DNA from 3 places in the Desulfovibrio sp. genome. Region 1 is predicted to be linked to each of the others. Evidence: riboswitches for the same ligand, from Rfam matches in the RefSeq annotation. Region 1 holds a riboswitch; each other region holds the start of a gene.

Region 1 (3,271 bases):
CCCGCCGTATCCGGCGCGCACCCCGGCAATACGCAGCACAGGCGGTGCAGTGCGCCCCTCATGACGAATATTTTGGCCAGGCCGCAGCATCAGCGCCTCCGCACCAGCAGGGCGAAAAATGGCCCGCCAAGCAAGGCCGTGACCACGCCCACGGGCAATTCCTGCCCGCCGGAAAGCACGCAACGGGCCAGCACATCGGCCCAGACCAGCAGCACCCCGCCGCCGAAAAAGGCCGCAGTCAGCAGGGGGCCGTGCCCCCAGCCCAGCAGCAGACGCAGCACGTGCGGCACCACCAGCCCCACAAAGCCGATCACCCCGGCCACGGCCACGCAGCCAGCTGTCATGCAGCTTGCCCCGGCCAGCAGCCACAGGCGGGCGCGGCCCACATCAAGGCCGGTCTGGGCGGCCTGCTCATCCCCAAGGGAAAGCACGTCCAGGGCGCGCCAGCCAAAAGCCGTTGCCAGCAAGCCCGGCACAAGGGTCGCCAGCAAGAGGGGCAGGCTGCTCCAGCCCCGGCCCTGAAAGGAACCCATGATCCAGAACACAATACTGGTTACGGATTCCTCGTTGAGGGCCTTCACAAGGGCCACCAGCGCCCCTAAAAATGCTGCCACGGCAATGCCCGCAAGAATCACGCTCTCCCGGCTGAACGCGCCGTCGCCGCGCCCCAGCCACAGTGCGCAGCCAAGGGCCGCGAGTGCGCCGATCAGAGCCGCAGGGGCCACCAGCCCGGCATGGCTGAAGCCAGCCAGCCCCGGCACATTGCCCAACCACGGGATGCTCCCCAGCATGGCCACCAGCGGCCCGCCAAGGGCTATAGCCATGCTGGCCCCGCAGGCGGCCCCGGCGGAAATTCCCAGGGTAAAGGGATCAGCCAGCGGATTGCGCAACACGCCCTGCAATGCTGCCCCGGCCATAGCCAGAGCGCCGCCGCACAGGGTGGCCAGACACACCCGGGCAAGGCGGATGCTTACCACGACCCCGGTCAGGGCCGGATCATCGGGCGCAGACGCAAAGCCTGCCAATGCCGCCAAAGCGCGAAACACGCTCTGTGCGCTCAAGGGCACAGGCCCCGGCAAACAGGCCAACGGCAGCGAAACAAGCCACACGACCACAAGACCGGTAAAAACCGGACACAGCCTGCGGGATTGCGGGAAGGAGGAGTGAGAAGATGCGGTCGTTCTGGTCATGCCAGCCCTCTGGCCGTAGCCTGCGGGGGCACACGCGGGCCAAAGCGTTGGCTGACCTCAGGGGTCAGACCCTTGCCCAGTGGCGGCCTGCGCCGCGCGAGCATAAAAAAAGCCTCTTCCACTCGTGGTGGAAGAGGCCCGTATTTCCTCTGTCCTGCCGGCAAAAACCCGTTGCCGTGGGGCGGCCAATGCCGCACCGTGGTGCCGTCATTCCATGACTGCGCACCTTGGGGCATGGCAGGTCTTCCGGCTTGGTTCCCCTGCTCCGGCCTTCCCGTTTCCAGTGGCGCAAGATGGAGCAAGGTTAAGAACCTCACGGCGGCGGGTCCGCTCCCGTTTTTCACGGGATTCCCTTTTCAAGCCGGTCTACCCGGCTACCAATGCCGCCAACACTCTAGGCGCGGCCTTGCGGCCTGTCAATGGCTCAGGCTGCGATCCACACAAGGCTGGCCTGACGGCCCGAGCGTCTGGCGCAGCGGTAGGAGAAAAACTGCTCGTTGTTGCTGGCGGTGCAGATGTCCAGCCCGTAGATGTTGCGGGGCAAAAGACCCGCGCGCTCCAACTGGTGCCGCGTGAGGCCCCATAAATCCATGGTTTTGCTGTTGGCGTCAAACCAGGGCAGGTAGGGATCGCCCCACTCCTTCTCAAAATTGACAAATTCCGCCTTGCCCGGCCCGAGGCTGGGGCCGCGTACGGCCAGCAGATCGCGCGGTTCAAGGCCGTAACGTTCGCAAAAGCGGGCCACGCCGGTGATGGGGAAATCGCAGCGGTTGCCGCGCCAGCCCGCATGCATGGCGGCAATGTACGCGCCGCTTTTGTGGGCAATGAGGATGGGCTGACAATCTGCCGTCTTAATGAGCAGGCCAAGGCCGGGACGCGCTGTGGCCATGCCGTCGCCCTCCGCCGTGACGGGCGTTTCGCAGGCCACGGCTTCCGGCTCAAAAACAAAACCATCGCCGTGCACCTGCATCAGTTCGGCCCAGGCGGTCATGCCTTGCGGGCGCAGGCCTTCCAGCATGCTGCGGCGGTTGGCAATGACGTGTTCGGGGTTATCCTGCACGGTAAAAGCAATGTTGCCGCCGCCAAACTCGCCAAGGCTCACGCCTCCGGCGCGGGTCTGAAAGGCGCAACGCACCTGCGGAACACCGGGAAAAACAAAGGGGATATAGCTTATAGACACAGCATACGCTCTTCAGTACATATATAGTTGACCCGCTGATCCCAGGGGGCCAGGGGCAGGGATTCCACAAGCTGAAATTCAAAACACAGGCCCACGCGAGGGCAGGTGAATCCTTTTTCCAGAAAGCGGTCGTAATAGCCGCCGCCGTAGCCCAGCCGCCCGCCAGCGAGATCAAAGGCCACACCGGGCAGGAGCGCAAGGTCTAGGGAAAGGGGGTGTGCTGCCGCTGCACCGCTGCCGCCCGCCGCTTCCGGCCCAAAACCGGGCAGGGAATCGTGCGGTTCAAGCAGACCGAGCGGGCCGGGCCGCAACTGATCGGGGCCGCTGCAAGCCACAAAATCCATAAATCCCGGCTCGCTGCGCCGCACACGCGGCAGCCACACAAGCATACTGGCCTGCCAGGCCGCACGCAGCAGGTCTTGCGTGCCAAGCTCGCCCCTGACCCCCACATAGAGAGCCACAGACCGGGCATTCTTCCACAGGGTGGACTCCATCAGCCTGTTCTGCGCCGCATCGCTACGGATTTCGGCCAACTGGGGCAACTGCTCCGCCCGCAGGCGGCGCATGGCTTTGCGCACATCGTTTCTGGCCTGAGCCATAGCCTCGGTCAGCTCGCCAGAAAAATTGCCCGGCAAACACGTTGGCGGAGCATCCGACTGGTTCACTGGCTGGCGGGGCGGCGCAGGCGCGGAGGGCATGGCATCTGAGGGCAAGCGGCTCTTTCCTTGTGGTGCAATGTGTGGCATTCTCAACACCTGCGCCACTGTAACAAAGGAAGCAACACCATGCCAAGCGCCGACTCTCAGGATTTTCTCTGGATCGCCGTGGGCGACATCCACGACGAGCCTGAACGTTTTGCCCAGATACCGGAACTCTCGCAGGCTGACGGCATTATCGTTAC
Region 2 (3,271 bases), on a different contig from region 1:
CCGGCGGCAACGCCCTGCTGAAGCCTGACCAGCAGGGGTTGGCAGAATTGACGGCCAGCACCCTTGGCGATGGCAGCGGTAAACTGGATGCCCAGGCTATGGAACGCTATTTCGCTGACCGCGCGGCTTCTCTCTCCGCCAAGGCGGGCCTGCAAACCTTTACCGTGTCCTTGACCGGCCCGGCCCGGTTCAATGCTGATTATTTCTCCATGCTGGGAGAGGTGCTGGGCAAGCCCCGCTTTGAAGCCAAGGAAATCAAGCGTGAAGCGGAAAACATGAAGGCCGCCATCCGCCAGCGGGCAGACAGGCCTACCTCCTTCCTGTTCTCGCGGGTGAATCCCTTCATCTTCCCCGGCGGTCAGCCCTACGGCTACGATAGTCTGGGGACGGAAGCGAACCTCTCCAGGTTTACGCCCAAGGATGTACGCTCGTTCTGGGACAAGCAACTCGTGCAGCCCTGGGTGCTGGCCGTTGCTGGCGATTTTGACCGCGAGGCCGTGCTGGCCTTTGCCCGCACATTGCCCGCGCCAGACAACAAGGATTTCTCCTTGCCCGCCCCCTCATGGGGTGATGCCCGCAACCTTGATCTGCATCTGCCGGGGCGCAATCAGGCCCACGTGCTCCAGATGTTCAAGGCTGTGCCCTACACCAGCCCGGATGCCCCGGCGCTGATGCTTTTGCAGTCTGTGCTTTCCGGGCAGAGCGGCCTGCTGTTCAGCCAGATGCGCGATGAGCAGGGCCTCGGGTACACGGTCACGGCCTTTTACCGCGCCATGCCTCAGGCTGGCATGATGGCTTTTTACATTGGCACTACGCCTGACAAGGTCGCGCAGGCGCGTGAAGGCTTTGCCAAGATTATTGCCGATATCAAGGCAAAACCTCTGCCTGCCGAATTGCTTGAAGCCGGGGCCAACCGCCTGCTTGGCGAATACTACCGCGACAAGCAGAGCCTTGATTCCCGCGCGGGCGTGGCCGCCACAGACGCCGTACTGGGCCTGCCCCGAGATTTCAGCAAGTCGCTCATCGACAAGGCGGCCAAGCTGACACCTGCGGATATTCAGGCTGTGGCGCAGAAGTATCTGGACGACAAAAACCTTTATAACATGATCCTGCTGCCGTAGGCGGCGTTTCGGATTTGTTGACGGGCCGCATCGGATATCCGATTGCGCTTCCCTGCAAATTGGCGGTGGAAGCGGAGTTGGGCCGATGCGGCCCCTTGTGTTTCTTGGCTGTTACGAAATGCTCAACCCTTGTTTGATTGTACAAAAAAAGTTTTTATAAACGATATCTTCGGCAAGCGGCGGGCAAATAAAAATGTCAAGTCCGAGGTAAGTCCCCTTACGTGGGGGAGGCCGTCTTGAAAACCCGGCGTGGGTAGAGTAAGTTCTTGCCTGCGTTACGGGAACTGCTTTCTGAGGAAAGCTCGCCAGGTATCGGCTGCGGTCGCAGTGCCGGGGCCGGGGCGGCAGCGCCATGCGGGCATGATGCCTGAATCCATGGCGAAATGTTTCAGCAACGCCAATCAAAGCCACAAATGTTGCGGGTCAGGTTGCCTGATCTGGCTCCAGCCAGGGCGAACACTTTTGTTCACGCCCTCACTGTTTTGCGGCCTTGGTGTAGTGAAAAAGTTGGGCAGGCAAGAAAATTCAATAGTGAATTCGCAGTGTTGCTACGGCACTAGGAGAGCTTTTTTGCCTGCATTTATTGACAGGGTGCAATTCTTTTGAGATTTTCTAGACATTGAAAGCGCCATGGAGCTTAATAGGGAATTCCCGTGAAATTCGGGAGCGGACCCGCCGCCGTGAGCCTGTTCAACACCGCTTTTCCTCGCGTGCCACTGGATAATACCGGGAAGGCCGAAGAGCGGCAGGCAAGCCGGAAGACCTGCTTTCAACCGTTCTAAGAAAGTGGAGCATCTGCAACGGGCTTTTGCAGATGAACCGTCAGAAAAGGGCCATTGATGGCCTCTCCGCCCGTTCTGTTCGGGCGGCCTTTTTGTTCATAGCCCACACGTTTGGAGCGAAGTTCATGCTCGCCAGCATTATTAAGCGCGACGGCACGGAAGTGCCTTTTGATTCGGTCAAGATTCTCAATGCCATCACCAAGGCCAATCAGGCCGTTGGTGGTGAAGACATGTCACCCACTGACCTGCTGTTTGTCACCGAAAAGGTGTGCAAAAAGCTGGAGTCGCGCAGCCTCAAGCATGTGGAAGAAATTCAGGATGTTGTTGAAGAAACCCTGATTCAGTACGACTACGCCAAAAGCGCCAAGGCTTACATTCTGTACCGGGCCGAGCATACGAAAATCCGTAATGCGGAATCGTATCTCATGGATATCTATAAAAAGCTTACGTATTCTCCGGCTCTGCAAGAAGACATCAAGCGCGAGAATGCCAATATCGATGGCGATACGGCCATGGGCACCATGCTCAAGTATGGTTCCGAGGGTTCAAAATTCTTCATCGACAACTACATTCTGCCCAAGGATGCCTCTGCCGCGCACCGTAACGGCGACATCCACATTCACGACAAAGATTTTTACATGCTCACGGAAACGTGCTGCCAGATTGACCTTATCCCCTTGTTTAAAAATGGTTTTTCCACAGGACACGGGCATTTGCGCGAGCCCAATTCCATTGAGAGCTACTCGGCCCTTGCCTGCATTGCCATTCAGGCCAACCAGAATGAAATGCACGGCGGCCAGAGTGTGCCGCATTTTGACTTTGCCATGGCCGAGGGCGTTATCAAAACCTACCGCAAGGAATATGAGCGCGCCTTTGCCGCATTTTTGCGCATTGCCCAGAATCTGGAAGAGCAGGCAGCCATTGACGCCGCCAGAGAAACCATCGCCCTGTTGCCCGAAGGCCCGCGCCTTGGCACCTGCGATGCCTTTGGAGAAGCCCTTGTGGCGGCAGCCCCCGAGGCCCGGCGCGAGCTTGTGACGCGCGCGCATGCCTACGCTGCCGGCGAAGCCCTCAAATACACCGAGCGCCGCACTTATCAGGCCATGGAAGCCCTGATCCACAACCTGAACACCATGAATTCGCGCGCAGGCGCACAGGTGCCTTTCAGCTCCATCAACTACGGCACGGATATTTCTGCCGAGGGGCGGATGGTTGTTAAAAACCTGCTGCGCGCCACCAAGGCCGGGCTTGGCAATGGGGAAACCTCCATCTTCCCCGTGCAGATTTTCAAGGTGAAGTCCGGGGTCAACTATAATCCAGAAGATCCCAACTACGACCTTTTCAAGCAGGCCATGGACGTTTCCGCCA
Region 3 (3,271 bases), on a different contig from region 1:
CAGTTCCACAAATGCGCCGTAGTCAACCAGGTTGGTGACCTTGCCGCTGCACTTGGCCCCTTCAGGGAAGCGGGCGGAGATGTCCTGCCACGGGTCGGGCACGAGCTGCTTGAGGCCGAGGGAAACTTTGTTGTTGTCGCGATCGAAGGAAAGCACCTTCAGGGTCAGTTCCTGACCGATGGTGATCATTTCCTTGGGATGGCGAATGCGCTTCCAGCTCATGTCGGTGATGTGCAGCAGGCCGTCGAGGCCGCCGAGGTCAACAAACACGCCGTATTCGGTGATGTTCTTGGCCTTACCGGTAACGATCTGGTTTTCTTCAAGGGTGCGCAGCAGATCCTGGCGTTTGGAATCGCGCTCCTCTTCAAGCAGCACGCGGCGAGAAACGATAACGTTGCTGCGGCGGCGGTTGATCTTGAGCACGCGGAATTCGAATTCCTGGTTGACCAGGGCATCCATATCCGGCACGGGGCGCAGATCCACATGTGAACCGGGCAAAAACGCTTCCACACCGCCGATGTCCACGGTGTAGCCACCCTTGATGCGGCGGACAATGTGGCCCTTGATGACCCGGTTGTTTTCCTGCACGTCTTCGAGCTGGTCGAACACCTGCATGCGCTTGGCTTTCTCGAAAGAAAGAGTGATGGTGCCGTCGTTTTCGTTCTTGCGAACAACGTAAACGTCAACACGATCGCCCACTTTGACGGAAATGTTGCCGGCGGGGTCGCGGAATTCTGCCGCGGGAATCTGCCCTTCGGACTTAAAGTTCACGTCAACAAGCACATTGTCATCATCCACGCGGACGATTTCGCCCTTCGTGATAGAGCCTTCCTCAAGATCGCCGAAATCGGGATTGAGGTAGTTTTCAAGGGCGCTTTCGAAATTGATTTCGTTGTCGTGCCCGGTTTCCAAACCTGCCATATGTCCAGCCTCCAAACATAATTTCCCCATAACAGGGAGGTGCCTTATTATCAGGATTTCAGTAAAAGAACAAGAAAAAATACGCGCCAAATCGGCTTTAGCCGCCGAAAAATCGGGATTCCGCGCCGCTCCGGATGGCCCAGGCGCGGCAGCCCGCGCGGGGCATACCCTGCAAGGGCCTGTCTGGCGGGGCTTGCAGGGTATGCCCACTTGACTTTTATTGTCGCATGAATTGTTTTGAAAGGGTCGGCGGGGAATTCCGTTAAAATCGGAAACAGTCGCGCTGCGGTAAGAGGGAACGAAGCTTCATCGTTCCGCCACATGGCGGGGCGCTACAGCCAGTCGCGCGAGCGGCGAAGGCGAAGTCTAGGCAAGGGGCGCAAGGCCCACGCCCTCAAGTCCGAATATCCTCCGGCATTTTATCCAACTTCAACCCGTCAACGCGCCATTGAGGAGGTTGCCATGCTGCGTGCTACGCCGCATTCCATTTTGCATTATTTCACCCGTACCCTTTTGCCCATTCTTTTGCTGTGCGCCGTCATGGGCGCGCCTGCGCTTGCTCCTGCCGCTGAATCCGGCGCAGAGAGCCCCAAAGCAGGCGTGTTGCTGGTGGCCTTTGGCACCAGCGTTCCCGAAGCCCTGGCTTCCATGAAGGCCGTGGATGCGGAGTTCAAGGCCGCTTTTCCTGGTCAGCCGGTGGTGTGGGCCTATACCTCGCAGATTATCCGCAAAAAAATAGCCGCCGAGGGGCATCCCGTGGGCGGCATCAGCGATGGCCTCGCCCAGCTTGCCAAGGACGGCGTCAAGGTCGTGCGCGTACAGTCGCTGCACGTCATGGCGGGCGAGGAGTTCAGCGCGCTTGAACGGGCCGTGCTTATCGACCTGCAAAAAAATCCGGGCCGCTTTGACGCAGTGTTTCTTGGCCGCCCCATGCTGGAATCGAAAAAAGACGCGCAGGAACTCATTCAGGCCATCAGGGAAGACGTCAAATCTCTGCGCGGCAAGGATGCAGCCCTGGTGCTCATGGGCCACGGCCAGAGCCATGGCCGCGCGGATCTGACCTTTGAAGGTACGCGCGCCGTGTTCCACGATGCGGACAAACGCGTGTTTATGGCGACAGTAGAGGGCGCGCGCAGCGTGGACGACCTGCTGGTGGAGCTCAAGGCCGCCAAGGTCAAGAAAGTGGTTATCGAACCGCTCATGCTGGTGGCTGGCGATCATGCGCACAACGACATGGCCGGGGATGAAGACGATTCCTGGGCCTCGAAACTCAAAGCAGCCGGCTTCAAGGTGGAGACCAACCTCAAGGGTTTGGGCCAGATTGCCGGTGCGCGCGCCATACTGGTGCGCCATGCCCGCGAAGCTGCCGATGACCTGACCAAGGAACCCAAGAAGCAGTAGCAGGGCTTGCCTGCGCCGCATATTTGTTGCGGGAGCCGCATAGGCCGGGACAGCGCGTCTGGTTTGTGCGGCTTCTGTTTTTGGATGCGGGAAATTGGGGAATGCGGGCGATGCGGCGTTTCGCGGAGGTTTTTCAGACTAGTTGTAAGGCTCAGTGCGCTTGAGAATGTTGCGACTTAAGCCTGCCGTGCCACCAGCCAGGCCAGCATGCCGCCCTGCGCCGCAATGGCGGCCGCAAAGGCCAGCCAGCAGCCCCAAAGGGGCAAGGCCTTGGGCGCAATGCCCGCAGCCAGCGCCAGCATGCCCTGAAATGCCCTTTTGAGAGGCCATAACAGCGCCAGCCCCGCCCACACGGATGCGCTCAGGGTAAAAACCTGCAACTCCTTGATTTCCCACAGCCCCACCAGCGAGGCATACAGGTCAACATTGCCGGAATTATAGGCATTGCCAATGAGTTCCAGTCTGTCCAGAGCCGGGCCGTCAGTGCAAATTGCGCCAAGAATGAAAAAAATGGCCACAAGACCAAGAAACAGCAGCAGAAAAAGACCGAAGGTGCGCATTTGCCAGCGGGAATGCGCCACGCCCGCAAAATCGCCGATACGGCGCGCAAGAAAATGCAGGGGAATTGCCAGAAGCGGCACTGGCACAATGAGCAGGCCCAGACCGGGCCTCACCAGCGCAAACGATCCCCCTGCGAGCATGAGGTAGCCTGCAAGCGAGAAAATGGATGCGGGTAAGGCGGCAAGGGGCATACGCGCTCCAGTGTCGGCGGTTCTGGCGCGTAGAACATGGGCGCGCTCGCATAAAATCCTATGCCAAAAAGGGGCAAAGGTCTATGCGGCAAAGGGAGTTGTGATAATTTGCCGGGGTGGAGCGCACATGCGGCAATGCAAGCGTCCGCCGTCGGGCGAAGGGCTGGCGCTCTGCCCCACCCACTCTGGGCGGCGAC

What was found. Region 1 has a riboswitch for cobalamin ahead of QZ383_RS11110 (hypothetical protein). Riboswitches for the same ligand answer to the same signal wherever they lie in the genome.
Positions count from the first base shown of each region.
Region 2: another riboswitch for cobalamin. It lies ahead of QZ383_RS01925 (anaerobic ribonucleoside triphosphate reductase); the one in region 1 lies ahead of QZ383_RS11110 (hypothetical protein).
Region 3: another riboswitch for cobalamin. It lies ahead of QZ383_RS06730 (sirohydrochlorin cobaltochelatase); the one in region 1 lies ahead of QZ383_RS11110 (hypothetical protein).

Region 1 is NZ_JAHZCJ010000008.1:102,966-106,236, forward strand. Features, by position in the region: gene QZ383_RS11100 (ABC transporter ATP-binding protein) at 1-90, opposite strand, end outside; gene QZ383_RS11105 (iron ABC transporter permease) at 90-1,190, opposite strand; gene QZ383_RS11110 (hypothetical protein) at 1,187-1,426, opposite strand; cobalamin riboswitch at 1,409-1,587, opposite strand; gene QZ383_RS11115 (polyphenol oxidase family protein) at 1,615-2,370, opposite strand; gene QZ383_RS11120 (5-formyltetrahydrofolate cyclo-ligase) at 2,361-3,116, opposite strand; gene QZ383_RS11125 (metallophosphoesterase) at 3,156-3,271, shown strand, end outside.
Region 2 is NZ_JAHZCJ010000001.1:435,372-438,642, forward strand. Features, by position in the region: gene QZ383_RS01920 (pitrilysin family protein) at 1-1,121, shown strand, start outside; cobalamin riboswitch at 1,728-1,907, shown strand; gene QZ383_RS01925 (anaerobic ribonucleoside triphosphate reductase) at 1,936-3,271, shown strand, end outside.
Region 3 is NZ_JAHZCJ010000004.1:24,089-27,359, reverse strand. Features, by position in the region: gene QZ383_RS06735 (30S ribosomal protein S1) at 1-921, opposite strand, end outside; cobalamin riboswitch at 1,132-1,352, shown strand; gene QZ383_RS06730 (sirohydrochlorin cobaltochelatase) at 1,384-2,322, shown strand; gene QZ383_RS06725 (hypothetical protein) at 2,499-3,074, opposite strand.